3 regions of the Arthrobacter sp. CAN_A1 genome follow, and region 2 is predicted to be linked to each of the others. Evidence: riboswitches for the same ligand, from Rfam matches in the RefSeq annotation. Region 2 holds a riboswitch; each other region holds the start of a gene.
The links. Region 2 has a riboswitch for S-adenosylmethionine ahead of sfnG (dimethylsulfone monooxygenase SfnG). Riboswitches for the same ligand answer to the same signal wherever they lie in the genome.

Region 1 (10,179 bases), on a different contig from region 2:
CCAGGGTGCTGAATTTTCGCGCCAACAGGTAGGGCTGTTCGTAGGTGAGGGATGCGGTGACTCCGAAGCCGATTCGGCTGGTCGCCGCCGCCAACGCGCTCACAATCAGCAGTGGGTCCAGCATCGGGTATTGCACTCCGCCGCGCACAGCTTCATCAGCGTTCCCCGCGTAGACGTCGTACTGTCCCAGAATGTCAGCGAAGAAGATGCCGTGGAAGCCTCCCTCTTCCAGCGTGGTGGCCAGGGAGGTCCAGTAGGTGAGCTCGCTGTATCGACGGCTCTGATCCTCAGGGTGCCTCCACAGACCGGGCGACTGGTGAACTGGGACAAGCATTTCAAAGGCGTTGAGCAGGATGGACTTCTTCATTGGTCTCCTAGAAAGTATCGGGAGTGGAGTGGTCTTTGGCGTACGCACGAGCGGGGTCCTTCGCCGCAACGGCGGCGAGAGTGGACAGCGCCGCCAGCAGGGTCAGGTAGCCGCAGATCAGCCAGGGCTGACCGCCGCCAACATTGAGGAGAGCCGCCGCGATGAACGGCGTGAGACCCCCGGAGAGGACCGTGCCCACCTGATAGCCGAACGACACTCCGCTGTAGCGCAGGTGCAACGGGAACTGCTCAGCAAACCACGCCGCCTGCGGGCCGTAAATCGAATCGTGCAGGACATTCATTCCCAGAATCATCACCAGCGGCAGCAGGACCAGCGGGCCATGGTCGAGGAACCAGAACAATGGCCACACAAAGATGCCGATACCAATCGCACCCGCGATGGCGATGGGCCGCCTGCCGTAGCGGTCGGAAAGCCACCCCCAGAACGGACCCGAGATCAGGCCCACCGCAGAACCGACGAGGACCGCGGTCAGTCCCGACGTCGTATCGTCCCGGCGGGAACTGATGTACCCGAGAAGGTATACGGTGAGCACGACGAACAACGCCGGTTGAGCCAGACGGAGACCGATCGCCACGAGCAGGCTACGACGGTGATACTTCAACACCTCAGCAATGGGCGCCTTCGCGGTGTTGTTTTCGGCCTTGAGCTGCTGAAACTGGGGCGCATCCTCAACACCAAGCCGGATGACCAAACCAATGACCACCAGGACTGCGCTGGCCAGGAACGGGATCCGCCACCCGAAGGATTGAAACTGCTCGGCAGTCATGGCCAACTGGGTGATGGCGAAGGCGCTGGTGGCCAGCAGCATGCCGGCGGCTGAACCCACCTGGGTGAAGCTTCCGAAGAACCCGCGGAGGTGTCGTGGAGCGTGTTCGACCGAGAGCAGGGCCGAACCTCCCCATTCGGCGCCGGCCGATAGCCCCTGCAAGAGGCGGAGCGCCACCAGCCCGACGACGGCGAAACTCCCAATACTGTCGTAGTTCGGTAGAAGACCAATGCCCGTTGAGGCAACACCCATGGTGACGAGTGACGCCACCAGCAGGGCTTTGCGGCCGATGCGGTCACCGAGGTGACCTGCCAGGATCCCGCCCACCGGCCGCGCAAAGAAGCCCACGGCGAAGGTGGCAAATGAGGCCAGGACACCGGCGAATGCCGAGGACTGGGGGAAGAACTGGGTGTTGAAAATCAGCGCCGCGGCCGTGCCATACAAATAGAAGTCGTACCACTCGATGGTGGTGCCGACAAAGGCCGAACTAAGGACACGCTTCTTGTCACGGATGCGGATTGCGGGTGTGGGTACCGCAACGGATTCGACGACGGACATGGAACAACCCCTTGCACATCAGGCGCAACCGGTTCAGAGACGCCATACTTGCCCGTGCGGTTCCGCATCGGGCCGAATCATCACCTGGGGCACCCCGCTACAGCGGGAGGGTTGCCGCCCGACAAACCAGGGTTTTGCGTCGGGACTCTTGATTCTGCTTTCGAGACTATGGTCTGACGCAGCTTCTGCTAAAGCTCATGACGCCACATGACTGGGCCTACGGCCGCGGACCGCGCAGCTGACCGTACTGCGGCGGTCCGTCGACCGCGTCGTGTGAGGGGAGACAAATGGTGAACAGAAAGGCGATGGCGAACGCCAACAACCCGGCGCCCCACCCCACATCGCTGCGGAGGGCGTTGTCGGTTCCCCCTGAGGTCACGACCGCAGCAACGATCCCCACAAAGAGTCCCGCCGAGACGCCAAGCACCAGCCCGCGCCCCAGACGGCGTAGGAGACGGCGAACGAAATTCTGATGCACGAACGCCATTTCCCACTCCTCGGAACATTCTCAGTCAGCTGCGCAACGCAGGCTGTGTCGTTACCTTATATCGGCTACGCGGATCAGGACCTTGCCGGTGACGCCGCTCTCGACGGCGTCGTGGGCGGCGGCTGTTTCCTCGAGCGGGAACCAGGTCAGCGGGAGCCCCGACGACTCCCCCACCGGCAGGACGCCAGCCCGCAGCGCAGCGGTAATGTCCTCGGCAGCGGCGCGCAGGGCAACGGGTCCCACCGTGTACAGAAGCAGACCCTGCCAGCGGACGTTCTTCGCGAAGCTCGCAATAATCGGGGCGGTGAAATCGTCCCCATTGTTGTTCGCGTAATAGGCGATGCTCCCGTGATTGGCGAGTACCTCGACGTCGAGCCCCGCGTTCTGGGCCGGTGCCACCTCCACCACCTGATCGACGCCATCGGGTGCAATCTCGAGGATGCGGTCGGCCAGTGAGTCATCGGGGTACCGGACCACATAATGGGCTCCAGCGGCGGATGCCAACTCTGCCTTCGAGTCGCTGCTGACCGTCGCGATCACTGTCGCACCCGCCCAGACAGCCAGCTGGATCGCTGCATGACCCACGGCACCCGCCCCACCCTGCACAAGAACCACGCGGCCCGTAAGGGCCTCCGGTGCGAGCCGGGATGGACCGTGCTCGTGAACGGTCAGCGCCCGGTGCGCCGTCATCGCTGGAACACCGAGGCTGGCGGCGACGTCGAAATCAATGCCCTCCGGTAGCTTTACGACCCGGTCAGCCGGAAGAACGGCAAACTCCTGGGCTGTCCCGGTCGGGCGCCCGTGGGCCGCAAGGTACAGCCACACCCGGTCGCCGACCTCTGCGTCCGTTACGCCCTCACCCAGTGCATCCACGATCCCGGCGCCGTCCTGGTTCGGGACCACCTCCGCGAAGGCCAGGTCGCCGGCGGAGCGCGCCTTCCAATCGGTGGGATTTACGCCCGAGGCGACGATGCGCACCCGAACTTCTCCGGGGCCGGGAGCAGCGACGTCGCGGTCTGCGAGGGAGAGAACGGTTGAGGGGCCGGTGTGGGAGTAAACGATTGCTTTCATGGCTGATGGAACGGGCTGGCCCCACTCACTATTCCCGTGATGTCGGGGACCCCCGGCCTGAGCTAGGTGCGGCGTTTACCCCAGGCCAGCTCGATCAGGGCCGAAATGAACACCACAAGGGCCGCAGCGGCGGGCCAGATAGCTGCCGCGCCCAGCGAGTGCAGCACAAACTCGGGATCGGCTCCGAACATCATGCCCAGCCACTGTCCGACGACGACGGCGAGCACAGACCCGATCAATGACCCTCCTACTGCTGCGCCGATCCGTTGCCAGGCCCCGGGCAGGTCCATCCGCTGGACCAGGAGCCAACCCACCACAATGCCGACCACCAGTTGAAGACCACCCAGTGTGAGATCGCTCAACAGGCCGGCCTCTTCGGGTGCCGGGTCTCCATAGAGTCCGCCGCCGGGTGCTGCGAACCACCAGATGACTCCCATCACCAGCCCCAGCCCCACCATTGCGCTGGCCCACCACAGCAGGGACGTGGGCGGAACCGCTGTGTCATCGGTGGCTACCGTGTACACGGGCGGCGGATAGCTGCCGGGCTGCCCGGCATCAGGAGTGGAGGGGTGCATGACTTATACATTAACAAAGTTATGGGTCGCCGGTACCTCGCCTAGGGTGGGGTGCGTGGATCCCCTAGACCCAGCCGACCAGCCTGACACCGACCCGACAGAAGCCTTCAGAGACGCGTTTCGACGCCACCCGGCCGGGGTGACGATCATCACCGCGGTGTACCAGGGTAAACCCTTCGGCTTCACTGCGACGTCGGTGTCCTCGCTCTCCGCAGCCCCGCCGCGGTTCACCTTCAACATGGCCCGCACCTCGTCCTCCTGGCCCGCCATCGCGAACACCAACTACATTGGCGTGCACATGCTTGGCCTCGCCAACCGGGAACTCGCCGACCGCTTTGCCCGGAGCCGTAACCGGTTCGAGGGCGATCATTGGAAGCCCGGACCGCACGGGGTGCCGCTCCTGGACGACGTCGCAGCCCACCTGATCGGGCGGATCAGCATGCGGTTATCCTTCGAGAACAACGCCGTGGTGGTCGCTGAAGTGCAGTCCGGGGAGGTGGGCCCGCTCGGCGTTCCCCTCCTCTATCACGGCGGGGCGTACGGGCAGCCCACCGCGCTGGACTACGAAATCTGACCGGGGAGATCTGGCCAGCCGGTCAGACGTCCACTTCCGGTTACACTTCCAGCTTCCGGTTACACGTCCAGGCAGGCGGGGCCGAGGAGCACCTTGAGGTCGCCGAAAAGCGACGACGTCGGGTTGACCCGCAGCTCGACCCCCAACCGCATGACCTCAACCTTCCGGTTGCTGTTCAACCGGATCTGGACTTCGCTGGTGCCGGGATGGGTTCTCAGGACGTCCCGCAGTGCGACGACCGCCGTCTCGGTGGCCTTGTGGTGGGCCATGGAAATGACCACCGGCCCTGAATGTCCTTCGCTGAGGTCGGGGACGCTCAGTTCCTGCGCGTTGAGGGTGACCGCGCCGTCGTCGCGCCGCTGCAAACGTCCGCGGACGACGACGATCAGGTCCTCCGCGAGCACCCCCGCGATCGGACCGTAGACCTGACCGAAGAACATGACTTCCATCGACCCGGCGAGATCCTCGATCTCCGCGCGGGCATAGGCGTTGCCGCTGTTCTTCGCGATTCGCCGCTGCAGCGAGGTGATCATGCCCGCGATGGTGACCATGGCGCCGTCGGCCGGGCCCTCGTCGCTGATGATTGACGTAATCGACGAATCGGCGTGCTGGCTGAGGATCCCGTCGAGACCCTGCAACGGGTGGTCGGAGACGTAGAGGCCCAGCATGTCCCGTTCGAAGGAGAGCTTGTCCTTCTTCTCCCACTCCGGCAGGTCGGGCACCTCCACCGACAGTCCGCCCACCGATCCGGGTTCGTCGAAGGCGCTGAAAAGGTCAAACTGGTTGGCCGCTTCGTTGCGCTTGAGAACGATCACTGAGTCGACCGCTTCCTCATGGATCATCGCGAGGGCCCGGCGCGGGTGCTTCAACGAGTCGAAGGACCCGGCCTTGATCAGCGATTCGATGGTTCGCTTGTTGCAGACCACCGCCGGAACCTTCTGGAGGAAGTCGCTGAACGAGGTGAACGCGCCCTTCTCGGTGCGGGCACCCACCATGGCGCCCACCACGTTGGCACCCACGTTACGGATGGCGCCCATTCCGAACCGGATGTCCGTACCGACCGGGGTGAAGTTGACGCTCGACTCGTTGACGTCGGGCGGCAGCACAGTGATACCCATCCGACGGCACTCGTTGAGGTAGATCGCCAGCTTGTCCTTGTCGTCGCCAACGCTGGTGAGCAGCGCCGCCATATACTCGGCGGGGTGGTGCGCCTTCAGGTACGCCGTCCAGTAGGACACCAGGCCATAGGCGGCCGAGTGGGCCTTGTTGAAGGCGTAGTCGGAGAACGGCAGCAGGATGTCCCACAGGGTCTTGACCGCCGCTTCAGAGTACCCGTTGTCCTTCATGCCGTTGGCGAAGCCCTCGTACTGCTTGTCCAGCTCGGACTTCTTCTTCTTGCCCATCGCCCGACGGAGAATATCCGCGCGGCCCAGCGAGTAGCCGGCAACCTTCTGGGCGATGGCCATCACCTGCTCCTGGTACACGATCAGGCCGTAGGTGGTCCCCAGAATTTCCGCGAGTGGTTCCTCCAGCTCGGGATGGATGGGGGTCACCTCCTGCACGCCGGTCTTGCGCAGAGCGTAGTTGGTGTGGGAGTTGGCGCCCATAGGTCCGGGACGGTACAACGCGATGACGGCCGAGATGTCTTCGAAGTTGTCGGGGCGCATCAGCTTCAGGAGGGCGCGCATCGGCCCGCCGTCGAGCTGGAACACGCCCAGGGTGTCGCCGCGGGCCAGCAGCTCGTAGGACCCCTTGTCCTCGAGGTCCAGGTCCTCAAGCACCAGCTCGATGTCCTTGTTGAGCTTGATGTTCTCCACCGCGTCGGTGATGATCGTCAGGTTCCTCAAGCCGAGGAAGTCCATTTTGATCAGGCCGAGGTTCTCACACGTGGGGTAGTCGAACTGCGTGATGATCTGGCCGTCCTGATCACGGCGCATCAGCGGAATGATGTCGATCAGCGGATCCGAGGACATGATGACCCCGGCCGCGTGCACGCCCCACTGCCGCTTCAGTCCCTCCAGGCCCAGCGCGGTCTCGAAGACCTTCGCGGCGTCGGCGTCGGACTTCAGGAGTTCACGGAGTTCCTCGGCTTCCGAGTACCGTTTGGCGTCCTTGTTGTGCACGTCGGTAAGGGCGAGCCCCTTGCCCATCACGTCGGGTGGCATGGCTTTGGTGAGCCGCTCCCCCATCGAGAACGGGTACCCCATGACCCGGGAGGAGTCCTTCATGGCCTGCTTGGCCTTGATGGTGCCGTAGGTGACGATCATGGCCACCCGCTCATCACCGTACTTCTCGGTGACGTAGCGGATCACTTCCGAACGCCGCCGATCATCGAAGTCGACGTCGAAGTCGGGCATCGACACACGCTCGGGGTTGAGGAACCGTTCGAAAATCAGCCCATGCTGGAGCGGATCGAGGTCGGTGATGCGCATGGCGTAGGCAACCATCGACCCGGCACCGGAGCCACGGCCGGGACCCACCCTGATGCCGTTGTCCTTGGCCCAGTTGATGAAGTCGGCGACCACCAGGAAGTAACTGGGGAAGCCCATCTGGGTGATGACGCCGGTCTCGTATTCAGCCTGCTTGCGGACGGCGTCGGGGATCCCTGCCGGGTAGCGGAACTGCAGCCCGGTCTCGACCTCCTTCACGAACCACGACTGCTCGCTTTCCCCCTCCGGGACGGGGAAGCCCGGCATGTAGTTCGCTTTGGTGTTGAACTCGACGTCGCACCGCTCGGCAATGAGGAGGGTGTTGTCGCAGGCGTCGGGAAAATCGCTGAAGATGGAGCGCATCTCGGCAGGCGATTTGAGGTAGAACTCGTTGGCGTCGAACTTGAACCGCTTGGGATCCGCCATCGTGGAACCGGACTGCACACACAACAGGGCGGCGTGGGCTTTGGAGTCCTCGGCGTGCGTGTAGTGCAGGTCATTGGTGGCCACCAGCGGCAACCCCAGCTCATGGGCCAGCTTGATCAGGTCGGCCTTGACGTTGCGTTCAATGTCCAGGCCGTGGTCCATCAGTTCACAGAAAAAGTTGTCGGCACCGAAAATGTCCCGGAAGTCGGAGGCCGCCTGGACTGCCTCACGGTACAGGCCGAGGCGCAGCTTCGTCTGCACCTCGCCCGAGGGACACCCGGTGGTCCCGATCAGGCCCTTGCCGTAGGTCTGCAGCAGGTCCCGGTCCATCCTCGGTTTGTACAGGTACCCCTCCAGTGAGGCCAGGGAGGACATCCTGAACAGGTTGTGCATACCCTCGGTGGTCTCGGACCAGAGGGTCATATGGGTGTACGCACCGGCACCGGAGACGTCGTCGCGTCCACCGCCGCCCCACTTCACGCGGGTCTTGTCGGCACGCGCCGTTCCCGGGGTGAGGTACGCCTCGACCCCGATGATGGGCTTGATCCCGGCAGCGCGGGCCTTGTCCCAGAAATCGAAGGCCCCGAAGACAAACCCATGGTCGGTGGTGGCCAGGGCGTTCATGCCCAGTTCCTCGGTGTGGCTGAACAGGTCAGTCAGCCGCGCGGCGCCGTCGAGCATTGAATACTCGGTGTGATTGTGCAGGTGAACGAAGGAATCTTCGCGGGTTGGCTTGGCCGGGGAAGCTTGGGGGGATGCTGTTGAAACCACCCTCCCATTCTAGGTCAGCCGGCCCCCTCCTCCGGCTGACCTGCCGGGCCGGAGGCGCGCCGCCCCGGCTCAGATGGTGCCGGAAGCCAGGGCGTCGAGGGCGTACTGGAGATCGTTCGGGTAGGGGCTGGTCGCGCTGACCGTTACCCCGGTCACCGGATGCTCGAACGTGAGCTGCTGGGCGTGCAGCCACTGGCGGGTCAACCCCAGGTTGGCTGAAAACCGTGGGTCGGCACCGTAGGTCAGGTCACCCACGCACGGGTGGCGGAGGGCGGAGAAGTGGACACGGATCTGGTGGGTCCTGCCCGTCTCGAGGTTGACCTCCAGCAGGCTGGCCTTCCCGAACGCCTCAAGCACCCGGTAGTGGGTTCTGGAGGGTCTGCCGTCCTCAAGCACAGCGAACCGCCAGTCGTGAGCGGGATGCCTGCCGATCGGCGCGTCGATGGTCCCCTCGAGCGGGTCCGGGAGCCCCTGCACCAACGCGTGGTACACCTTGTCCACGGTGCGTTCCTTGAACGCCCGCTTCAGCACCGTGTAGGAGTGTTCGGTCTTGGCGACCACCATGGCCCCGGAGGTGCCCACATCGAGGCGGTGCACAATCCCGGCGCGTTCGGGGGCGCCCGACGTCGAGATGCGGTAGCCCGCGCCGGCGAGGGCGCCAACAACGGTGGGCCCCACCCAACCCGGTGAGGGGTGCGCCGCAACACCGACCGGCTTGTCGATGACCACCAGCTCGTCGTCGTCGTACAGGATGCCCATGCCGTCGACGGTCTCCACCACAACAGCGAGTGGGTCGACACTTTCAGGAACCCGGATCCGGAGCACCGCGCCGGCGGCAGGGCGGTCGGACTTCCCGACCGGTTTCCCGTCGCTGGTCACGAATCCTGCGACGCACCAGGCGGCGGCAGCGGACCGGGACACCCCGGCCAGGGTGGCGAGGACGGCGTCAGCGCGGGATCCGGCCAGGTCCACGGGGACCCGTTCGTCCCGTTCGACGGCGTTCACTTGGCGTCCGCCGAGCCGTCGGGCGACGGTTCGTCATTGCTGCGTTTGCCGTCCATGCCGATGCCACGCAGGGTGAGAAGGCAGATCAGGCAGACTCCCGTGACCACTCCCGAATCCGCGATGTTGAAAATGGCGAAGTTGGGGAGGGCAATGAAATCGACAACGTGGCCCTGGCCGAAGGAGGGTTCCCGGACCAGCCTGTCGGTGAGGTTGCCCAGCGCGCCGCCGAGGACGAGCCCCAGCGCCGTGGCCCACCACCAGGAGGCAATCTTGCGGACCTGCGTGAGGATGGCGATGGACACGACCGCCATGATGATGGTGAACACCCAGGTGTAGTCTGTGCCAATGGAAAACGCAGCCCCGGGGTTGCGGATGAAGTGCCAGTTCAGAAGCGGCGGAAGCACGGGGGTGATCTGACCCTCCGTCATCGTGGAAACCACCCAGATCTTGGTCAGCTGGTCGGCAACATAGATGACGGCGCAGCAGGCGGCGAAAAGCAACGCGTAGCGGGCACCGGTCCGCCGCCGGTGACTGGCGGCCGTCGGAGTGTCGTGGACGGCTGGGGAGGTTTCGTCGGACCCGATCGGGGTGCCGTGCTCTGGTGTCTGGTCTGTCATAACGCTTTCAGGTTTGGCGCTGCCGCTGACTGCGCCGGGGTGAGGTGGACTGCCGCACAAAGGCTGACATCCAGCCTACGGCAGAGGCCGACCGCCGGGGGATCCCCGGGGCCGGCCTCATGACGTGCCTTGAGCTGGTGTGCGCTTGGCTAGGAGCCGGTAGCTTCGGAAGCAACCGATCCGCGGGAGTCCAGGTCACGCAACTGGCCTTCAATGTAGGCCTTGAGACGTGAACGGTAGTCACGTTCGAAGGTGCGAAGCTGCTCGACCTTGCCCTCAAGCACGGTCTTCTGCTGCTCGAGTGCACCAAGGGTCTTACGGGTCTTCTCTTCGGCTTCGTTAACCATGCTGCTGGCTTCGATCTGAGCCTCGGCAATGATCTTGTCGCGCTGTTCGACACCGGCGTTGACATATTCGTCGTGCAGCTTCTGAGCCATCGCGAGCACTCCAGCTGCCGACTCTGCGGAGCCGGTAGCTGACGCGGCGGGGGCCGCAACAGCTGCTGGAGCTGG
Region 2 (10,179 bases):
GATGGTGCCTGCCTTGCCCCTGCTCACGGTGCTCTTCGGCGTCACTGCTGGGCTGATCCACGTGTATATTTTCGTGCTGGAGTCCCTGCGGTGGCGGCACCGGGCGGTGTGGTCCCGGTTTGGCGTGAGGTCGGCCGGGGACGCTGAAACCCTGCGGCCGATGGCCTTCAACCAGGGCTTCTACAACCTGTTCCTGGCGATCGGGGCGCTGCTGGGCGTGGTCCTCGCGGTCACGGGCGACGGTAGCGTCCGGGCGGTAGGTTACGGGATGCTGTTGCTGGCGTTGGCGTCGATGCTGCTCGCCGCCCTCGTGCTGATCCTGAGCAACCACCGGCTGGCGGTCGCAGCGGCGATCCAGGGCGGGGCGCCGGCGGTTGCCCTCGCCAGCCTTCTGCTGCCCGGCTAGTCCTGGGTCAGCTGGCCAGCCGTCGAGCGGCGGCCAGGTACCGGCGGGTGACCAGTTCCTGGCAGAACCGGGCCACCGGCGCACCCAGTGTGAAGAACCAGTTGGCGTGCCGGCTGAAGGCAAACACCTCGAAGTAGACGGCACCGTCCGGGTCCAGGACGGCGATGAACGCTTCCTCGCCCCGTTCCGGGTGGCCCGGCAGCGTGCCATACCCAAACCCGGCCCGCTGCGCGCCGCCGTCGTCGGTCGGCTCCTCTACCCACACCACGCGGCACGGTGCGGGCAGCCGTAACCGGCCCACCCCGAAGCCGGGAACCACCCCGCGGCCGGCGGTCGCCCGGCCCTGGTCCGCGGGCACACTCAGACCTGCACCGCGGTGCAGGTCCCAGCACAGGATGCCGTCCGCCAGCCGGACATACGCGGCGTGGCCCGTGCCCACCCGGGCCCTGCGGCTGACCGTCCGGAAACCATCCGGTGACTCACCGCGCTGACTCAATCCCACCGGCTCATACGTAAAACTAGGTGTCGTCATCTGCTGCCCATCTGCTCCAGCCGAGCATCACACGGTCCCTCGTGGGCAGGGATGCCACCACAAGGTCGTAGGAATCCTCAATCATGTCGCGGATCATCGGCTCGGGGAGACTACCGGTGCACGACACACCGTTCCAGTGTGTTTTGTTCAGGTGGTAGGCCCCGACGATTTCCGGGTGCGCGGCGCGCAGCTGCTCCGCCAACAGAGGCTCACACTTCAGGCTCACCGACAGCTGCGGATCCGACAGGTCGGAGAGGGCGAACATCTTCGCGGTGCCCCCGGGAGCTTTCACCTTGAACACCGACGCCGACGGACCAAACGGGAAGTCCTCGAAGGTGCCCGGCAGTGCCAGGCAAAACTCACGCAGACTAACTGGATCCATAGGGCGAGCGTACCGCCAACTAGTGGCAGGATGGGAGGACACCAACCGCAGGAGCGCACCATGAGCGAGGCAAAACGCCAGGCCGACAAGGCAGTGGACACCGCCGAGGACGTCTCGGAGTCCAAGGCATTTGAGATTGCGGCCCGGGCCGGCTACATCGCTGCTGGTCTGCTCCACCTGCTGATCGGCGTCATCGCGCTGCGGGTGGCGATGGGCGGGTCCGGCAGCGCCGACCAAAGCGGCGCGATCAGCGCGCTGGGCGACGGACCCGGCGGGGCGCTGCTCCTCTGGGGGTGCGCTCTCGGATCGATTGCACTGGCCCTGTTCATGGTCAGCGAAGTATTCTTCGGCGCCCGCGGGCTGAAGGATTCCGACAAACTCAAGTTCCGCGCCAAGAACGGTGCCAAGGCGGTCACCTACGGTGTCATCGGCGGCACCTTCGCCTCCTACGCCGCGGGTGGCAGCAGCGACAGCAGCGAAAGCACCCAGAACCTGAGCGCGTCCCTCATGTCCAACCCCGCCGGTTCCATCCTGTTGATGGCTATTGGAGCCGGGGTGATGGTGGTGGGCGGATACTTCGTCTACAGCGGTGCAACCAGGCACTTCACCAAGAACCTGTCAGGGCTACCGGGCAAGGGCGCGGGCACAGCGGTGATCCGTCTGGGCATGGTCGGTTACATCGCCAAGGGTGTTGCCCTGCTGGTGCTGGGCCTGCTGTTCATTGTGGCTACGGTGAAGAATAATCCCGAAGAGTCCACCGGCCTGGACGGCGCCCTGAAGTCCCTGCAGGACCAGCCCTATGGCGCGTGGATTCTCGGCGTTGTTGCCCTGGGCCTAATCGCCTACGGCGTGTTCATGGTGATCCGCTCCCGATACCAGAAGATGTAGCCAGCGCTACAGCCCCAGACGCGGCGCTTCGATCGCCGGGCAGGTATCCATGACGACCGCAAGGCCCGCGGCCGCGGCGCGGGCCGCGGCTGCTTCGTCGATGACCCCCAGCTGGAGCCAGACAGCTTTCGCGCCCACCATAATGGCTTGATCCACCACCGCCCCCACTTTGGAGGAGTTCACAAAACAGTCGACGACGTCGATGGTCCCGGGGATATCGGCTAGCCGCTGGTATCCGGTCTGCCCATGCACCGAGTCACCCTTGAGGCTCACCGGGATGACCTCCATTCCCAGATGGTCAATCAGAAACCGGGAGACGCCGAGCGCCGCCCGGCGGGGGTTATTGGACAGGCCCACCACTGCCCAGCGTGCCGGCGTCGTGAGCAGCGAGCGGATCACCTCGGGGTCATTGGTGTGTGTCATGGTGGTACGCCCTTTCGCTGCAATCAGTCGGATTGTTACGCCAGCACTTGCGAAGAACCCGTATACAGGAGTTTAGTAGTCCTTGACCATCCCGAGCGGCCGAGAGACCTGGATCGATGAAGCCGCAGCAACCCTGGCCATCCGGCTGACTACAGTCAGCCGGTGACAGTAGGGTGCTACCGCCAGGACCGATGGAGTTGACTCTATGAGCGTTCTGGCATCACCACATCCGAGAACTTCCCTGGCCCCCAAGCAGGCACTGACCGTCACCTTCGCGGGCCTCGGCCGTAGCTTCGGCCCGATCTCCGACCGCCGCACCGTCCTCCGGGACATCAATTTTGAGGTTCACGCCGGCGAGGTACTCGCCATTCTCGGCCCCAGCGGGTGCGGCAAATCCACCCTGTTGCGGGCCGCCGCCGGACTCGATGCGCTCAACGCCGGATCGGTACTGATTGACGGTATCGAAGTCCACGGTATCGACGAACGCTGTGCTGTCGCCTTCCAGGAGCCGCGGCTCCTGCCCTGGCACACCCTGCAGGCCAACGTGGCGATCGGGCTGCCCAAAGCCTCCAGCGCCAGTGAAGGCAAAGCCAAGGTGGCAGAACTGCTGCATCTTGTCGAACTGGGTGCCTTCGCCAAGCACCGGCCGCGGGAAGTTTCCGGCGGAATGGCGCAGCGGGCTTCGCTGGCGCGTGCCCTGGCGCGCAACCCGGGTGTCCTGCTTCTTGACGAACCCTTCGGTGCGCTGGACGCACTCACCCGGATCAAGATGCAGGATCTCCTGCTCGATATCCACCAGGCCCAGCCGACCACGGTGCTGCTTGTTACCCATGACGTCGACGAAGCACTGCAACTGGCCGACCGCATCGTCGTCCTCGGCGGCGAGGGCGACCAGCCCGGGGCGACGATCACCGAGGTGCTGACTGTGCCCGGGGATCGCCCCCGTAACCGCAACTCGGCGGATCTGGGCCGAATGCGCAGCTCCCTGCTGGCTTCCCTCGGAGTCACCGGCCACTAGGCCGCGTTCTCCTTCCTGCCTTCCGGCACCACCGCCTTCACTCTGTGCAGTGTCGCGGTACCCGGTGCCGCGCTCGCACCCACTCCATTTTTGTTCGTTCTACACAACCCGGCCCGGGCAATGTGTCTCACCCCAAAGGACCCTCATGAACCGCACACCAGCACCTTCCCCCCGCCGCACCGTTCTGGCCGCTGCAGCACTCGCCGCCGTCGCCTCGCTCACCCTCACGGGTTGCATGGCCGGTGAAGACGCCGAATCGGCTGGTCCTGCCGGTGGCGAACTGAACATCGACTTCGCCACCTACAACCCGCTGAGCCTGGTCATCAAGGAGCAGGGCTGGCTTGAGGACGAGCTCGCCGCCGAGAACATCACCGTCAACTGGATCCAGTCCGCCGGGTCCAACAAGGCTAATGAGGCGTTGCGGGCCGGAGCGATCGACGTCGGCTCCACCGCCGGCTCAGCCGCCCTCCTGGCCCGATCCAACGGGTCGCCCATCAAGGCCATCGACATCTACTCCCAGCCGGAATGGGCAGCCCTGGTGACCAACGCGGATTCCGATATCAAGGAGATCGAGGATCTGCGGGGCAAGTCAATCGCCGCGACTAAGGGCACTGACCCCTACTTCTTCCTCCTGCAGGCCCTCGAGGCCGGCGGGATCGATCCCTCCGAGGTGACGGTCCAGAACCTGCAGCACGCCGACGGCCGGGCCGCCTTGGCCAACGGGTCGGTCGACGCGTGGTCGGGGCTTGACCCGATTATGGCCTCGGCGGAGCAGGACGGTGCCACGCTGTTCTTCAGGGACATCGACTTCAACACCTACGGGTTCCTGAACGCCACCGAGGACTTCCTGGCGGAGAGCCCCGAGGTGGCCCAGATGGTAGTCAACGCCTACGAGAAGGCGCGCGAATGGGCGAAGGAGAACCCTGAGGAAACGGCGGAGATACTCGCCGAGGTGGCGGGAATCGACGTCGAGATCGCCAATGCTGTCATCATCGATCGCACCAACCTCAACGTCGATCCGGCCCCGGGCGAGGCACAGCGGGCCGTGCTGGAGAAGATCGGTCCGGTGTTCGTCGAATCCGGTGACGTATCCAGTCAGGAACAGGTCGACGAAGCGCTGGACACCCTCTTTGATGACTCCCTGGTGCGTAACGCAGACCCCGCAGCGATTGAGGCTTCCTCATGACCCGCGGCGGGAATCCCTATCCCACCGGGAACAGTGTTACGGGAGTGGCCAGGCCTGAGGGGCTTGCACCCTTGGCAGCCCCCGGCTCCACCGTAGCAACGGCAGACGCCGCCCAGCCGCAGCCCGGACGGGGCGGACCGGCACATGGATGGTCCCAGGCCGGCCCGCTGCGGCACGGCTGGGTGCGTCTGCTTCTCGGGCTGATCCTGCCCGCGTTGATCGTCACCGTGTGGCAGTTGAACTCGGTGACCGGCCTGTTCAGCGCTGTCCAGGTGCCGCCACCTGCCGCGGTGTTCAACGCCGCCGTCGAACTGATCCAGCGCGGTGAGCTGTGGACCCACGTCGGTATCTCCACCCAACGGGTGCTCCTGGGCTTCACCTTCGGCGCAGCCCTGGGCCTGGCGGTCGGCTCCGTGGTGGGACTGTCCCGGATCGCCGACGCTCTGCTGGCGCCGACCATCGGCGCGTTGCGTGCCGTTCCATCGCTGGCCTGGGTGCCGCTGCTGATCCTCTGGATGAAGATCGGCGAGGATTCGAAGATCACCCTGATCCTGATCGGGGCGTTCTTCCCTGTTTTCACCACCGTCTATCTGGCGTTGCGTCACGTAGACCGGAACCTGGTGGAGGCCGGCCGGGCGTTCGGGCTCAACGGGTTCAAGCTGCTGACCACGGTGCAGTTGCCGGCGGTGATTCCCTCAGTTTTCTCGGGACTGCGGCTGGGTCTCGCGCAGGCCTGGCTGTTTTTGGTCGCCGCTGAATTGATCGCCTCTTCCCTGGGCCTCGGATATCTGCTCAGCGACTCACAAAACAACGGCCGGGTGGACAGGATCTTCCTGGCCATCATCCTGCTGGCCGTCATCGGCAAGACCACCGACGCGCTGCTGGGGATTGCCGAGAAGTGGGCGGTCCGGCGATGGGCGTGAGGCTGCAGGAAGCCGACCCGCTCACCGAGACCGACCGGCTGGAATTCTGGGAACAGCAGGCCCGCCGCCTGGACTGGGCCACCGGATGGTCCTCGGTGCACACCTTCCAGCCGGCCCTCCCTGTTCCGGGCGGCGAGGAACTCACCGTCCCAGTCATCGAGTGGTTCGCCGGAGGCCAGCTCAACGTAGCCCACAACTGCGTGGACCGGCACGTCAACGCCGGGCTGGGCGACAAGGTGGCCCTGCACTTCGAGGGCGAGCCCGGTGACCGTCGCACCGTCACCTACTCCCAGCTGCAGGATGAGGTGTCCCGCGCCGCCAACGCCCTGCTGCACCTGGGGATCGGCAAGGGCGACCGGGTGGTCATCTACCTGCCGGTACTCGTGGAAACCGTCGTCATCACCCTGGCCTGCGCCAGGATCGGCGCTGTGCATTCGCTGGTATTCGGTGGGTTCTCCGCCGAGGCGCTCCGGTTCCGGGTCGAGGACACCGGAGCCAAGCTGCTGGTCACCACCGATGGGCAGTACCGCCGCGGCGCGGCGGTACCGGTCAAGGCCAACGCCGACGAGGCCGTCTCGGGGTCCACCAGCATCGAACACGTCCTGGTGATCCGCCGCACAGGCAGCGCCATCGACTGGACCGAGGGCCGCGACGTCTGGTGGCATGACGCCGTCGACGCCGCCTCACCCCGGCACACCGCTGAGCCGTTCGACGCCGAGACTCCCCTGTTCATCATGTATACCTCCGGCACCACCGGGAAACCCAAGGGCCTGGTGCACACCTCCGGCGGGTATCTCACCCAGGCGTCGTGGAGCTTCGACTACCTGTTTAGCCACCCCGACCCGGACCAGCGGGACGCCGACGTGCACTGGTGCACTGCCGACCTGGCCTGGGTCACTGCCCACACCTACGAGATCTACGGGCCGCTCTCCAACGGCGCCACCCAGGTGATCTTCGAGGGCACCCCCAACACCCCCCATCCGGGGCGGCACTTCGAGATCATCGAGCGCTACGGCGTGACCAGTTATTACACCGCGCCCACCCTGATCCGGTCGCTGATGGGCTGGTTCCCGGACGGCGTGCCAGCCGGTTACGACCTCTCCAGCATCCGGATCCTCGGCACGGTCGGTGAGGCGACCAACCCCGAGGCCTGGCGCTGGTTCAGGAAACACCTTGGAGCCGGCACCGCGCCGGTGGTGGACACCTGGTGGCAATCCGAAACCGGCGCCACCATCCTCTCCCCCCGCCCCACCGATGGGTCCTTCAAGCCCGGCTGCGCCTCCCGCGCCCTGCCCGGCGTGAGCACCCGGATTGTCGACGACGCCGGCCATCCGGTCCCGCCGGGCGAGCAGGGCCTGATCGTGGTGGACCAGACCGGCCCCGCCATGGCGAGGACCGTCTGGGGCAACCCACAGCGTTACCTGGATTCCTATTGGCGGAAGTTCGCAGTCCAGGGCTGGTTCCTGGCCGGTGACGGCGCCCGGTATGACGACGACGGCGACACCTGGATCCTCGGCCGCATCGATGACGTGCTCAACGTGTCGGGTCACCGGCTCTCGACCATTGAGATTGAATCGGCGCTGGTGGCCCACCCGTGGGTGATCGAGGCGGGGGTGTGCCCGGTCGCCGACCCGCTGACCGGTCATGCCATTGCCGCGTTCGTCGTGCTCTCCTCATCGGCTGGCGGGGTGCCCACACCGGAGGAGGTGGCCAGGATCCTGCGGGATCACGTCGGAACGGTGATCGGGCCGATCGCCAAGCCTGCCGCCGTCGTCGTCGTCGCTGACGTCCCGAAAACCCGGTCGGGGAAGATCATGCGCCGGTTGCTGACCCAGCTGTACGAGAACACCACACTCGGTGACACTACCTCGCTGCAGAACGAGGCGTGCGTGCCCGGTATCGCCGCGGTCCTGGCCGCGCGGGCGTCGCCGTGACCCCGGGCAGCCAGGCCCGCACCTGCAACCGGGAGCAACATTCTTGGCCTACCACGATGGGACTGCCACACTGGTGGTGACCATCCCGAGCGGTACGAGAGATCTGGCTCATTGACACCGCAGCAACCCTGGCCACTGCCCCGGCAGTGACATGAGGGTGCTAATGCCAGGCACGATGGAGGTTTTCATGGCTATTGACCTTTCCCAACCCCTCAAATTCGCCTATTGGGTTCCCAACGTGAGCGGCGGGCTGGTCGTTTCGACCATTGAGCAGCGCACCAGTTGGGACTTCGACTACAACAAGAAACTCGCGCGTATCGCCGAAAGGGCCGGCTTCGAGTACGCCCTGTCGCAGACCCGGTACGCGGCGTCGTACGGCGCCGACAAGCAGCACGAGGCCACCGCGTTCTCGCTGGCGCTGCTCGGGGCCACGGAAAGGCTGAAGGTGATTGCGGCAGTCCATCCCGGCATGTGGCAGCCGGGTGTCCTGGCGAAGTTCATCATCACCGCCGACCACATTTCCGGTGGGCGGGCGGCGGTGAACATCGTCTCGGGCTGGCTGAAGAGTGAGTTCACCGGGTTCGGTCTGCCGTGGCTGGAGCACGACGAACGGTACGTCCGCACCGAGGAATTCATCAGGATCCTCCGCGGCCTGTGGACCGAGCAGAACTACTCCCAGGCCGGGAAGTACTACAACATCACCGATTTCACCCTCAACCCGCCGCCCGTTGACGTGCCCGGGCGGCCGCATCCGGAGATCTTCTTCGGTGGGAACTCGACGGCGGCGCAGGCGACCGCGGGTCGGGTGGCCGACTGGTACTTCTCCAACGGAAAGGACCTCGAGGGGTTCAAGGAGAACGTCGCGGGCGTGCAGGCGTCAGCGGCGGACGCCGGGCGGCATCCGAGGTTTGGGCTCAACGGCTTCGTGATTGCCCGGGACACCGAGAAGGAAGCCCGTGAAACCCTCCGGGAGATCGTGGCCAAGGCGCATAAGCCAGCCGTCGAAGGGTTCCGGGACGCGGTCCAGGAGGCTGGCGCGTCCACCAGGGACGGCAAGGGTATGTGGGCCGACTCGTCCTTCGAGGACCTGATCCAGTACAACGACGGGTTCAGAACGCAGCTCATCGGGACGCCCGAGCAGATCGCCGAGCGCATCGTCGAGTACAAGAAGATCGGCGTGAACCTCATGCTGACCTGCTACCTGCACTTCCAGGAGGAAGTCGAAGCCTTCGGCAAGGACATCCTCCCCATCGTCCGCGAGCTTGAAGCGGACCTCGCCCGCAAAGAGGGCCTAGATTTCATTGTCGACGACGTAACACCCGAGAATATTAAGGCAGGTGTCTGATGGCTGACCGCAGCTTCGGTTTCCGCACGCGAGCCCTCCACGCTGGAGGCACTCCCGACTCGGCCCACGGGGCCCGGGCAGTACCCATCTACCAGACGACGTCGTTCGTGTTCAAGGACACGGCCGACGCCGCCAACCTGTTTGCGCTCCAAAAGTACGGCAACATCTACTCGCGGATCGGCAACCCCACGGTCGCCGCGTTCGAGGAGCGGATCGCCTCCCTGGAGGGTGGCATCGGGGCGGTCGCGACGGCGTCGGGCATGAGCGCCGAATTCATCACCTTCGCTGCCCTCTGCCAGGCGGGCGATCACATCGTCGCGGCCTCCCAGCTGTACGGCGGCACCGTCACCCAGCTCGATGTGACCCTGCGCCGGTTCGGCATTGACACCACATTTGTGCCCGGCACCGACCCCGCCGACTATGCCGCGGCCATCCAGGACAACACAAAAGCCGTCTACGCCGAGGTGATCGCCAACCCGTCCGGCGAGATCGCCGACATCCAGGGGCTGGCGAAGATCGCCCACGACGCCGGGGTGCCGCTGATCATCGACTCCACCCTGAGCACCCCCTACCTGATCCGTCCAATCGAGCACGGCGCTGACATCGTGATCCACTCAGCCACCAAGTTCATCGGCGGGCACGGGACCACCCTGGGCGGCGTCGTCGTCGAGGCCGGTACCTTCGACTGGGGCAACGGCAAGTTCCCCACCATGACGGAGCCGGTACCGTCCTACGGCAATATCCAGTGGTGGGCCAACTTCGGCGAATACGGGTTCCTGACCAAGCTGCGCACCGAGCAGCTGCGGGATATCGGCCCGTCCCTCTCCCCCATGTCGGCGTTCCAGCTGCTGCAGGGCGTGGAAACCCTGGCCCAGCGGATGGATGAGCACCTGTCCAACGCGCAGGCGGTCGCCGAGTGGTTGGAAAACGACCCCCGGGTTGAGTACGTGAACTTCGCCGGGCTCCCCTCGCATCGTCACTTCGAGCGGGCAGCCAAATACCTGCCGCAGGGGCCAGGATCGGTCTTCAGCTTTGGGGTGAAGGGCGGCCGGGCTGCCGGGCAGAAGTTCATTGAATCGCTGCAGCTCGCCTCGCACCTGGCGAACGTCGGCGACGCACGAACCCTGGTCATCCACCCCGGC
Region 3 (10,179 bases), on a different contig from region 2:
TGCTGGTCGGCACCGCGGGTCTGAACACGCTGGTCGACTTCAAGTCGGCCGATTCCTCCACTGCCGAGGCCCGGAAGCACCGTCGGAACCAGCTCTTGAAGAACGTCTCCCTGATCGGCGCCGTGCTGCTAGCCTCCGTCGACACCAACGGCCGGCCCGGCCTCGCGTGGCGCGCCGAGCACTTCGCCTCCGATGCGAAGCGCAATGCCAAGGCGCTGACCCACGATACCCGCAAGAGCGCCAAGACCATTGCCCGGGACACTGAGAAGCAGCTGAAGAAGGCCAACAAGTCAGTCCGCAAGACCGCCTCCGATCTGGTGGGCTAGCACCACAGTGACCCACATGGAGCTGTCGCATTGGCGGGCACCCTACGCGACCTCACCGGTCGATGCGACAGTTCAGGTACCCGGCTCCAAGTCGCTGACCAACCGGTTCCTGATTCTTGCCGCACTGGCTGACGGACCCTCGCGGCTGAGGGCGCCGCTCATCTCCCGCGACTCGCTCCTGATGGTCAATGCGCTCAGGGCACTCGGCGCTGACTGCGAAGAGGTTGCCGGCGACGGGGCGTTTGGCCCCGATCTACTCGTCACCCCGGTCGACTTCTCCAAACCCCACGACGCGTCAATTGACTGTGGACTGGCGGGCACCGTGATGAGGTTCGTCCCGCCGCTTGCGGCCCTGCGGCGGGGAACCACGTCGTTCGACGGTGACCCCCATGCCCGGAAACGGCCCATGGGTGCCGTGATCGAGGCGCTCCGTGGGCTCGGGGCCAGGATCGACGGCGACGGCGCCCAGTCGTTGCCCTTCTCGGTCACCGGCACCGGGGAAGTCCCCGGCGGCAGGCTGGTCGTCGATGCCAGCGCCTCGTCGCAATTCGTTTCCGCCCTGCTGCTCGTAGGCGCACGCTTCACCACCGGGCTTCATCTTGAACATGTGGGACCCCCGGTCCCGAGCCTCGATCACATCGCCATGACCGTCAAGGTACTGCGGGAGGTGGGGGTGGAGGTGGATGACTCTGTTCCCAACCAGTGGCGGGTGTCCCCCGGTGCCATCACCGCCTTCGACGTGCGGATCGAGCAGGACCTCTCCAACGCCGGCCCGTTCCTCGCCGCTGCACTGGTCACCGGTGGCACCGTGCGGATCCCCAACTGGCCGGTGGGGACCACCCAAGTGGGCGACCAATGGCGGCAAATCCTGGCGACCCTCGGAGCAAAGGTATCCCTCACCGACAGCACCCTGACAGTAACGGGCGCCGCCAGCATCAAGGGGGCTACGTTCGCCGATACCAGTGAGCTGGCTCCAACCGTTGCCGCGCTCTGCGCGTTGGCGGATTCGCCGTCGGTCCTCACCGGCATCGCCCACCTGCGCGGCCACGAAACCGACCGCCTCAAGGCGCTGGCCACCGAGATCAACCGGCTCGGCGGAGATGTCACCGAGACCGCCGACGGACTGGCCATCACGCCCGCGCCGCTCCACGACGGACTCTTCAGGACCTACGACGACCATCGAATGGCCACTGCGGGTGCCATCCTCGGCCTCGCCGTCCCGGGGGTGGAGGTCGAGAACATTGAGACCACCGCCAAGACGATGCCGCAGTTCCCCGAACTGTGGGCCGATCTCGCCGCGACCGGACACCCCGTGTCCGCCCAGACCCACCCCGCCAGCGGGCGCTGACATGGCTACCGGGGGGAACCGCGGAGGATCGCGGTCCTGGGACGAATCCGACATCAGGGTCCGGCCCAACAAGAAGGGCAGCCGGCCCCGCACCAAGGACCGTCCCGCCTACGACGACGCCGTCACCGGGCGGATTGTCACAGTCGACCGGGGGCGCTACACCGCGGTGGTGGCCGAGGACGCCGACGGCGAACGGCTGGTCATTGCCGCCCGGGCCCGGGAACTACGCCGGACGCCGGTGGTTGCCGGTGACCTGGTCGCACTGGTGGGCGACCTCTCCGGTGGGCCCGACGCCCTGGCACGCCTGGTCCGGGTGGAGGAGCGCCGGACCCTGCTGCGCCGCAGCGCCGACGACACCGACCCGGTCGAGCGCGCCGTCGTCGCCAACGCCGACCAGCTGGTCATCGTGGTGGCGGCCGCCAACCCGGAACCGAGAACCGGATTCATCGACCGGGCCCTGGTGGCAGCGTACGACGCCGGGATCCAGCCGATCCTCTGCGTGACCAAAGCCGATCTGCGGGATCCTACCGAATTGCTCGACAACTACCGGCACCTTGACCTGCCGGTCATCATCAGCCGAACGGCCATCGACGATGAGGGGGTGGAAAGCACCTCGGACGACGGACTGTCCGCCCGGCTCCTCGGAGACGCGGTCAGTCAGTTGCGGTCGCACCTCGACGGGAAGGTCAGCGTGCTGCTGGGACACTCGGGTGTGGGCAAGTCCACCATGGTCAACGCACTGACCGGATCCAACCGGGCCACCGGCGGGGTCAATGCCGTGACTGGGCGCGGGCGGCACACGTCGTCGTCGGCGATTGCCTTGAAAGCCGGGGATTCCCTGCCGGGCACCTGGATTATCGACACCCCGGGTATCCGCTCGTTCGGTCTGGCCCATGTGGACCCGGATCGCATCCTTCAGGCCTTCCCTGACCTTGAGCCAGGGACAGCGGATTGTGCCAGGGGCTGCCGTCACGACCGGCTCGCCGTGAAGTGCGGCCTGGATCCCTGGGTCAGCGAAGGCCGTGCCGGCGTTTCGGGGCCCGTGCGGCTGGCATCGCTGCGGCGGCTGCTCGGTTCCAGCGTCCCCGAGCCCAAGGGAAATACTCAAGAAGCTAAAGAGCTCGGCGAACAGTAGACCTGATAGGCTTAAAGGAGTTGTGGTGTTGAGCACTAGTTTTCACCTCAACGAGAACCCCGAAGCACGGGGGGATTCTCACACACAAGGAATATGAAAAAAATGGCAACAGGTACAGTCAAATGGTTCAACGCTGAAAAGGGCTTTGGATTCATTGCTCCTGACGACGGCGGCGCGGATGTTTTCGCCCACTTCTCAGCAATCAACTCCAGCGGATTCCGCGCCCTCGAAGAGAACCAGAAGGTCAACTTCGAGACCACGCAGGGCCCCAAGGGACCGCAGGCCGAGAATATCACCGTTATCTAATCACCCAGCTACGTAGCCGTCCCACTGGACGGCTCCCCACAGGACACCGCAGCGGCCCGCCGCCGCCGGTGTCCTGTGGCGTTTAAGACCCTGGTACAGCAGCAGTGGTGCCACGACCTGGAGAGCGTCCCGCACTATGGCGACGTTAGGCGATAGGTTGAAGGTATGAACCACCGCCAAAGTTACAACGATGATCTGCGCCTTGCCCACGTGATGGCCGATTCTGTAGACGACCAGACCATGTCGCGATTCAAGGCCCTCGATCTGGTGGTGGAAACCAAGCCTGATCTCACCCCCGTCACCGACGCCGACAAAGCAGCGGAGGAGTCGATTCGGGGCCAGCTCTCCCGGGCCCGCCCCCGCGACGCAGTGCTCGGCGAAGAGTTCGGCAGCAGCGGCGCCGGTTCGCGGCGCTGGATCATCGACCCCATCGACGGCACCAAGAGTTTTGTGCGGGGCGTCCCGGTCTGGGCCACCCTGATTGCCCTCGTTGATGAGGGGCAGCCGGTTGTCGGTCTGGTCAGCGCACCTGCGCTGGGTAAACGCTGGTGGGCGGCCACCGGGACCGGCGCCTACATGGGTAAGTCGCTGGCGGCAGCGACCCGGCTCAAGGTGTCGAACGTGTCGCGGTTGGAGGATGCGTCGCTGTCCTATTCGAGCCTGTCGGGCTGGAAGGAACGCGGAAACCTGCCGGAATTCCTGACCCTGACCGACTCCGTCTGGCGCAGTCGCGCGTATGGGGACTTCTGGTCCTATTGCCTGGTCGCTGAGGGCGCCGTCGATATTGCCTGTGAACCCGAGTTGAACCTGTATGACATGGCGGCGCTAGTACCGATCATCACCGAGGCGGGCGGCCGTTTCACGTCCCTCGAGGGCACTGACGGCCCGTTCGGCGGCAACGCGCTGGCGACGAACAGCACACTGCATAACGATGTGCTGCAGATCCTCAACCCCGATGTGGATGACCTGCTTTAAGATTCCGTAACAAAGCTGACCAGGGCACTCCCCGTGCCCTAGGCTCTCCCTATTGGTCACGAGTGCCAGCGCTAAACCCCGGTTTGCTGGCCGGCAACCCTCCCGTCGCGGCGGGGTGCCCCGGGTGACGACCAGGCCGTACCTGAGCGGGTGCGGCAAGCGCGGACACCCTGGCGTGGGGTCCACACCCTTGGAGATCCCTCATGACTCTTGCACCCAGCACAGTGGCTCAGCATCCAGCCCGGACGGACGCCCCCTTGGCCGACGTCGTCGGGAGCGGCCTGCTAGTACCGGTCCTCGGGGGTGGTGAGGTCAGGTACATCAACCTTGACTACGCGGCGTCTACCCCTGCCCTCGCCGAGGTGCAGGATTTCGTTGCCATGGTCCTGCCCTACTACGCCAGCGTCCACCGGGGTGCCGGCTATACCTCCCAGGTGTCCACGTCGCTGTATGAGAATGCGAGGACAGCGATCCGGCGGTTCGTGGGCGGGCGTGGCGACGACACAGTGATCTTCACCCGAAACACCACCGATTCGTTGAACCTCCTCGCCGGGTGCGTCCCCGCCACGGGTGACGTGCTGTACCTCGACATTGAGCACCACGCCAATCTGCTCCCCTGGCAGCAACTACCGCATCGCAGCCTCACCGCCGGCACAACGCTCGCCGATACCCTGGACCGGGTCCGCGCTGAGCTGGCAACCGGCGGGGTGACCCTGCTCGCCGTCTCCGGCGCATCCAATGTCACCGGCGAGGTGCTCCCTGTCAGGGAGCTGGCGCGACTGGCCCATGCCCACGGCGCACGGATCGTCGTCGACGCAGCCCAACTGGCCCCGCACCGTCGGATCGACATCAACCGTTACGGTATCGACTATGTGGCGTTCTCGGGTCACAAGCTCTACGCGCCGTTCGGCGCGGGCGTACTGGTGGGCCGTTCCGACTGGCTGGACGCCGGCACACCCTACCTCGCCGGCGGCGGAGCGGTCCGCCAGGTCAGGGTTGATTCGGTGTCCTGGGCCACCGGACCGGCCCGGCACGAGGGTGGATCACCCAATGTGGTGGGTGCGGGAGCGCTGGCCCACGCCGCGGGGGTGCTAGCCTCCCTTGATCATCGCGCCTGGCAATCCCACGAACACACTCTCCGGTCGGCTCTGGTCACCGGCCTCACCGAACTGCCCGGGGTCACGGTTCACCGGCTCTTCCCTGACAGTGCCGAGCCGATCGGGGTCGTCAACTTCTCGGTTGCCGGGTACGACGCCGGGCTGGTTGCCGCCTATCTTTCGGCTGAGCACGGGGTGGGGCTGCGAGATGGCAGGTTCTGCGCCCACCCGCTGCTCACCCGGCTCGGACTTCCCTCAGGATCATTGCGGGCCAGTGTCGGACTCGGGTCACGGCTCGCCGATGTGGACCGCCTCCTTGACGCGCTCCGGTCCCTGCTGACCCATGGCCTGACGGCCGACTACGTAGTGGACGAGGAACGCTGGGTCCCGGCTGTCGAAACCCGCACCTTCCCGGAGTGGGCTCCCCATACGCCGGGGACGGCCGGTGCGGCGCCGTGCGCCAGCGACTAACTGCCTATCCGAACCGGCCCGCACCCCGGGCGCACGATACCCTAGGCTCAGGCCCACCCTGTCCCGGCTGCGAAGGAGAACCCACCATGCCCCGCGGCGGCCCACGTCTGCATGCCACCCGGCGGCTCCACCTTGCCGGGGGCTATCTCGATGGCGGTGCGCAGTATGACAGTGTCCGGCCCGGCTACCCGGCGGAGAGCGTCGACTGGGTCCTGGCTGCGGGAGCCCGGTCCGCAGCCGACGTCGGAGCCGGCACCGGGCTTTTCACTGCGGAGCTGGTGAGGCGCGGACTGGACGTTACCGCCGTCGACCCTTCCCACGACATGCTCGACGTTCTGCGGACCAAGCTCCCCCTGGTGACCACCGTGGTGGGGACCGCCGAGGCGACCGGCCTGGCCACGGCCTCGGTACAGCTGGTGACCATCGCCCAGGCCTGGCATTGGCTCGATCCGGCGGCAGCTACCCGCGAGGCCGCGCGGATCCTCGTTCCCGGGGGCCGTCTAGCGCTGCTGTGGAATCAGTTGGACGTCTCGATCCCGTGGGTGCACCGGCTCACCCGGATCATGCACGCCGGCGATGTCTACAAGCCCGATCATCGGCCGACCATCGGGGAGGACTTCGGGCTACCCGAACATCTGGCTATCCGCTGGACGCAGACACTGACCACGGCGGACATCGTGGAGCTGGCGAAATCCAGAAGCTACTATCGGCGGGCCACCCCGGTGATTCGCGCGAAGGTGGAAGCCAACCTCGACTGGTACCTCCACGAGCATCTGGGATTCACCACGGAGACTGCTGTGGACCTGCCGTACTTCACCCACGTGTGGCGGGCATTCACAGCCTGACGTTATGAAACCCTTCGTTTAGGGACCCCTTTGAGCTAGATTTAGGTATGCCGAAATTTCTGCTTCCGCTCGCTCTGCTGACGGTGCTGACGCTGGCCGGCTGCGGGGTGAGCCCCGCAGCGGAGGCCAGGCCCGCCGACAGCGATGACCGGCCTATGGTCCTGACCACCTTCAGTGTGCTTGCTGACCTCACCGACCAGGTCGGCGGCGGGCATGTCCGGGTCGAATCGATCACCAAGATCGGCGCCGAAATTCACGGTTATGATCCCACTCCATCCGACCTGGTCAACGCCCAGGACGCCGATCTGATCCTCGACAACGGGCTGGGCCTGGAGCGGTGGTTCAAACGCTTTGTCCTCTCCGTCGATGCCCCCCATGTGGTCCTCTCCGAGGGGGTGGAACCCGTGGACATCCGCTCCGGCGCTTACCGGGGCCTACCCAATCCGCACGCCTGGATGTCACCGGCTGCAGCGCAGGTCTATGTCGACAACATTGTGGCCGCCCTGACCGAGCTCAGCCCGGCGCACGCCGCCCAATTCGAGGGTAACGGCCTGCGCATCAAAGCCGAGCTGCAGACCATGCTCGAAGATCTACGGGCGGCCTTTACCGAGGCGTCGACCCCCGCCCTGGTCACCTGCGAGGGCGCCTTCTCCTACCTGGCGCGGGATGCAGGTCTCGACGAGGCGTTTATCTGGCCTGTCAACTCGGACGCCGAAGGAACTCCCCGCCAGATCAGGGAGGTGATCGGCTTTGTCGAAGCCAACGACGTGCCCGCCGTGTTCTGCGAGTCGACGGTCAACCCGTCCGCCCAGGAACAGGTTGCCCTCGCTACGGGCGCCAGGCTGGCAGGTCCGCTCTATGTCGACTCGCTGTCCGGGCCGGACGGGCCAGTACCGACCTTCCTCGATCTCCTCCGGTACGACATCGCCATGATCACTGAAGGGCTCACCTCATGACCTCGTTCGCCCCACCCCACCCCACCTCCGCGGACGTCGACCCCGTGGCAGCCATCTCCGTCTCGGGGCTCAGCGTCAGCTACAACGAGGTCACCGCGCTCTCCGACGTCGACCTCACCCTGGCAAGAGCGCGGATCTGCGGGCTGATCGGGGTCAATGGGTCGGGCAAATCGACGCTTTTCAAATGCCTGATGGGCCTGGTCCAGCCCCAGGCCGGCGACGTGGCCATCTTTGGCAAGGACCACCGCACCGCGCGGCGCAGTAACCTCGTGGCCTACGTGCCACAATCGGAGGACGTCGACTGGACCTTTCCGCTCTCAGTGGGCGACGTCGTCCTGATGGGTCGCTACGGCAGGATGCCGCAGTCCCGCCGCGCGAGTCGTGCCGACCGTGACGCCGTCGACGAGGCGCTGGAACGCGTTGGGCTGACCCAGCAACGCCACCGCCAGATCGGCGAGCTGTCCGGCGGCCAGAAAAAGCGTGCCTTCGTGGCCCGCAGCATTGCCCAGGACGCACAACTGTTGCTCCTCGACGAACCGTTTGCGGGCGTCGACAAGACCAGCGAGGCAACCCTGATCGGCCTGCTCCAGGAGCTCAGGGATGAGGGACGGACGGCGCTGATCTCCACCCACGACCTCGCCGGTATCCCGGAGCTGTGTGACGAAGCGGTGCTCCTGCACAACCGTGTCCTGGCCCATGGGCTGCCCGAAGACGTCCTGACACACGACAAGCTGGCGCTGGCGTTCGGCCCGACGCCGGCCGCCACGCCGCCCCCCGTTCCCCTGCGGCAAGCAGCCGACGAGAAATAAGGAAAGACGTCATGGACCTTCTGACCTTCATCACCGAACCGCTCCAGTACGGCTTCCTGACCCGGGCCCTGCTCGTGACGGTCTGCGCTGCGGTGGTCGCATCGGTGCTGTCCTGCTGGCTGATCCTGATGGGGTGGTCCCTGATGGGCGACGCCGTCTCCCACGCGGTCCTGCCCGGCGTCGCCCTCGCCTACATCATCGGCATCCCGTTCTCCATCGGCGCTTTCGTTTTCGGAGCGGGTGCTGTAGCCCTGATCGGGCTGGTGAAGTCGACCACCAAACTGAAATCGGACACCGTCATTGGGGTGGTGTTCACTGGCCTGTTCGCCGTCGGGTTGGCCATCGTGTCCCGAACTCCGTCCCAGGTGGACCTGATGCATATTCTGTTTGGAAACGTCCTCGGTGTCACCACCGGGGAGTTGTGGCAGGTGATCATCCTGGGTGTCCTGACCCTCGCCATCCTGCTCTACAAGCGCCGTGACCTCACCCTTTTCGCCTTCGACCGAACCCACGCGCACGTGATCGGGCTCAATACCAGGCTGCTGTCGGCGCTGCTGCTGGGCCTGCTGGCGTTGAGCGTTGTCGTCGGTCTGCAGGCGGTGGGGATCATCCTGGTGGTCGCCATGCTCATTACCCCCGGCGCGACGGCCTTCCTGTTGACCCGCAGCTTCGATCGGATGCTGATCCTGGCCGCGAGCATCACCGCCGTGGCGTCGGTGGCTGGAATCTATGCCAGCTACTACCTGGACATCTCCACCGGGGCGGCCGTGGTGCTGTCCCAGTCCCTGGTCTTTGTCCTGGTCTACCTGTTTGCGCGGCGGACCGGTGTCCTCTGGCAGGCGGGCAACCGGCGCCGGCTCAGGCGCGCCGCGGCGGGGCCTGCCCGCCCGGTCCTGGCCAGCCAGCAACCGGTCGACCAGCACCCGGTCGACCAGCACCCGGTCGGTGGCGCCTGAGATGGCACGCCGATCAGCTACCGCCCTCAGCGCCGGGTCATCGAGCGTCCAGGACTATGTGAAGGTCATCTACTCCTTCACCGAGTGGCAGGAGCGGCCGATCACTGCCTCACAACTGGCATCCCGGCTGTCGGTAGCCAACTCCTCGGTCTCGGAAATGGTGCGCAAACTCATGGATCTGGGGCTCGCCCGGCACGAGCCGTACAGCTCAGTGGAGCTGACCGAGGATGGGTTGCATCTTGCCCTGGCCATGGTGCGACGCCACCGACTGCTCGAGACCTTCCTGGTACGGGAGCTCGGGTACCGGTGGGACGAGGTCCACGACGAGGCCGAGCTGCTGGAGCACACGGTGTCCGACACCTTCATCGAGAGGCTGGACCGGAAACTCGGCTACCCATCCCGTGACCCGCACGGGGATCCCATCCCCACGGCGGACGGGAGAATCACTGTGCCGAGCGCTCATCCCCTGCAGGAGCTCGACGACGGGCACCGCGGCCGCATCACCCGGATCAGCGACGCCAATCCTGAACTGCTCAGGTTCCTCGCCGCGGAAGCCATTGATCTCGACGCGCCTGTGCAGGTGCTTGAACGAAAACCGTTCGGGGGACCCCTGGTGGTGAGGGTGGGCGATTCCGGCAGTACCAGAACCTTCGACTTTGGGGAGGAACTGACCGCCGCACTGTGGATCGAAACCCATGAGGTCCATGCAGGCTGCCGTCTCCCCGACGCCTCCGGGCTCTAGCCGCCCACCAGGTCGGCTCCCACCAGGACGGCGCCGACAACGATACCTGCCGCCGCGGCGACCAGGGCGAGCACCGCCGTCCCCAGGGCGTTGACCAGTCCACGACCGACCCGCCCGCTCTGGATCAGCCTCACCGTTTCGACACTTGCGGTGCTGAAGGTGGTGAACCCGCCGAGGAACCCGACGCCGGCAGCCAGCTGGAGCTCCTGCGGC

Region 1: linked by a shared signal. The riboswitch ahead of IWX62_RS13335 (MFS transporter) and the one ahead of sfnG (dimethylsulfone monooxygenase SfnG) in region 2 are both predicted to bind S-adenosylmethionine.
Region 3: linked by a shared signal. The riboswitch ahead of IWX62_RS12565 (aminotransferase class V-fold PLP-dependent enzyme) and the one ahead of sfnG (dimethylsulfone monooxygenase SfnG) in region 2 are both predicted to bind S-adenosylmethionine.

The regions. Positions count from the first base shown of each region.
Region 1 covers NZ_JADOUR010000013.1:2,236-12,414, forward strand. Annotated here, with positions in the region: gene IWX62_RS13330 (LLM class flavin-dependent oxidoreductase) at 1-367, opposite strand, end outside; gene IWX62_RS13335 (MFS transporter) at 375-1,712, opposite strand; SAM riboswitch class IV at 1,752-1,866, opposite strand; gene IWX62_RS13340 (hypothetical protein) at 1,930-2,199, opposite strand; gene IWX62_RS13345 (NADPH:quinone reductase) at 2,251-3,270, opposite strand; gene IWX62_RS13350 (hypothetical protein) at 3,333-3,845, opposite strand; gene IWX62_RS13355 (flavin reductase family protein) at 3,901-4,419, shown strand; gene dnaE (DNA polymerase III subunit alpha) at 4,479-8,045, opposite strand; gene IWX62_RS13365 (RluA family pseudouridine synthase) at 8,115-9,050, opposite strand; gene lspA (signal peptidase II) at 9,047-9,667, opposite strand; gene IWX62_RS13375 (DivIVA domain-containing protein) at 9,817-10,179, opposite strand, start outside.
Region 2 covers NZ_JADOUR010000001.1:135,643-145,821, forward strand. Annotated here, with positions in the region: gene IWX62_RS00635 (DUF1304 domain-containing protein) at 1-406, shown strand, start outside; gene IWX62_RS00640 (DUF1990 family protein) at 414-938, opposite strand; gene IWX62_RS00645 (MmcQ/YjbR family DNA-binding protein) at 925-1,320, opposite strand; gene IWX62_RS00650 (DUF1206 domain-containing protein) at 1,381-2,208, shown strand; gene IWX62_RS00655 (CoA-binding protein) at 2,215-2,631, opposite strand; gene IWX62_RS00660 (ABC transporter ATP-binding protein) at 2,837-3,649, shown strand; gene IWX62_RS00665 (aliphatic sulfonate ABC transporter substrate-binding protein) at 3,795-4,835, shown strand; gene IWX62_RS00670 (ABC transporter permease) at 4,832-5,758, shown strand; gene acs (acetate--CoA ligase) at 5,749-7,692, shown strand; SAM riboswitch class I at 7,770-7,874, shown strand; gene sfnG (dimethylsulfone monooxygenase SfnG) at 7,880-9,037, shown strand; gene IWX62_RS00685 (O-acetylhomoserine aminocarboxypropyltransferase/cysteine synthase family protein) at 9,037-10,179, shown strand, end outside.
Region 3 covers NZ_JADOUR010000011.1:56,382-66,560, forward strand. Annotated here, with positions in the region: gene IWX62_RS12540 (DoxX family protein) at 1-326, shown strand, start outside; gene aroA (3-phosphoshikimate 1-carboxyvinyltransferase) at 343-1,674, shown strand; gene rsgA (ribosome small subunit-dependent GTPase A) at 1,676-2,809, shown strand; gene IWX62_RS12555 (cold-shock protein) at 2,912-3,115, shown strand; gene hisN (histidinol-phosphatase) at 3,281-4,090, shown strand; SAM riboswitch class IV at 4,145-4,258, shown strand; gene IWX62_RS12565 (aminotransferase class V-fold PLP-dependent enzyme) at 4,294-5,658, shown strand; gene IWX62_RS12570 (class I SAM-dependent methyltransferase) at 5,745-6,503, shown strand; gene IWX62_RS12575 (metal ABC transporter substrate-binding protein) at 6,551-7,459, shown strand; gene IWX62_RS12580 (metal ABC transporter ATP-binding protein) at 7,456-8,268, shown strand; gene IWX62_RS12585 (metal ABC transporter permease) at 8,280-9,224, shown strand; gene IWX62_RS12590 (metal-dependent transcriptional regulator) at 9,226-9,966, shown strand; gene crcB (fluoride efflux transporter CrcB) at 9,963-10,179, opposite strand, start outside.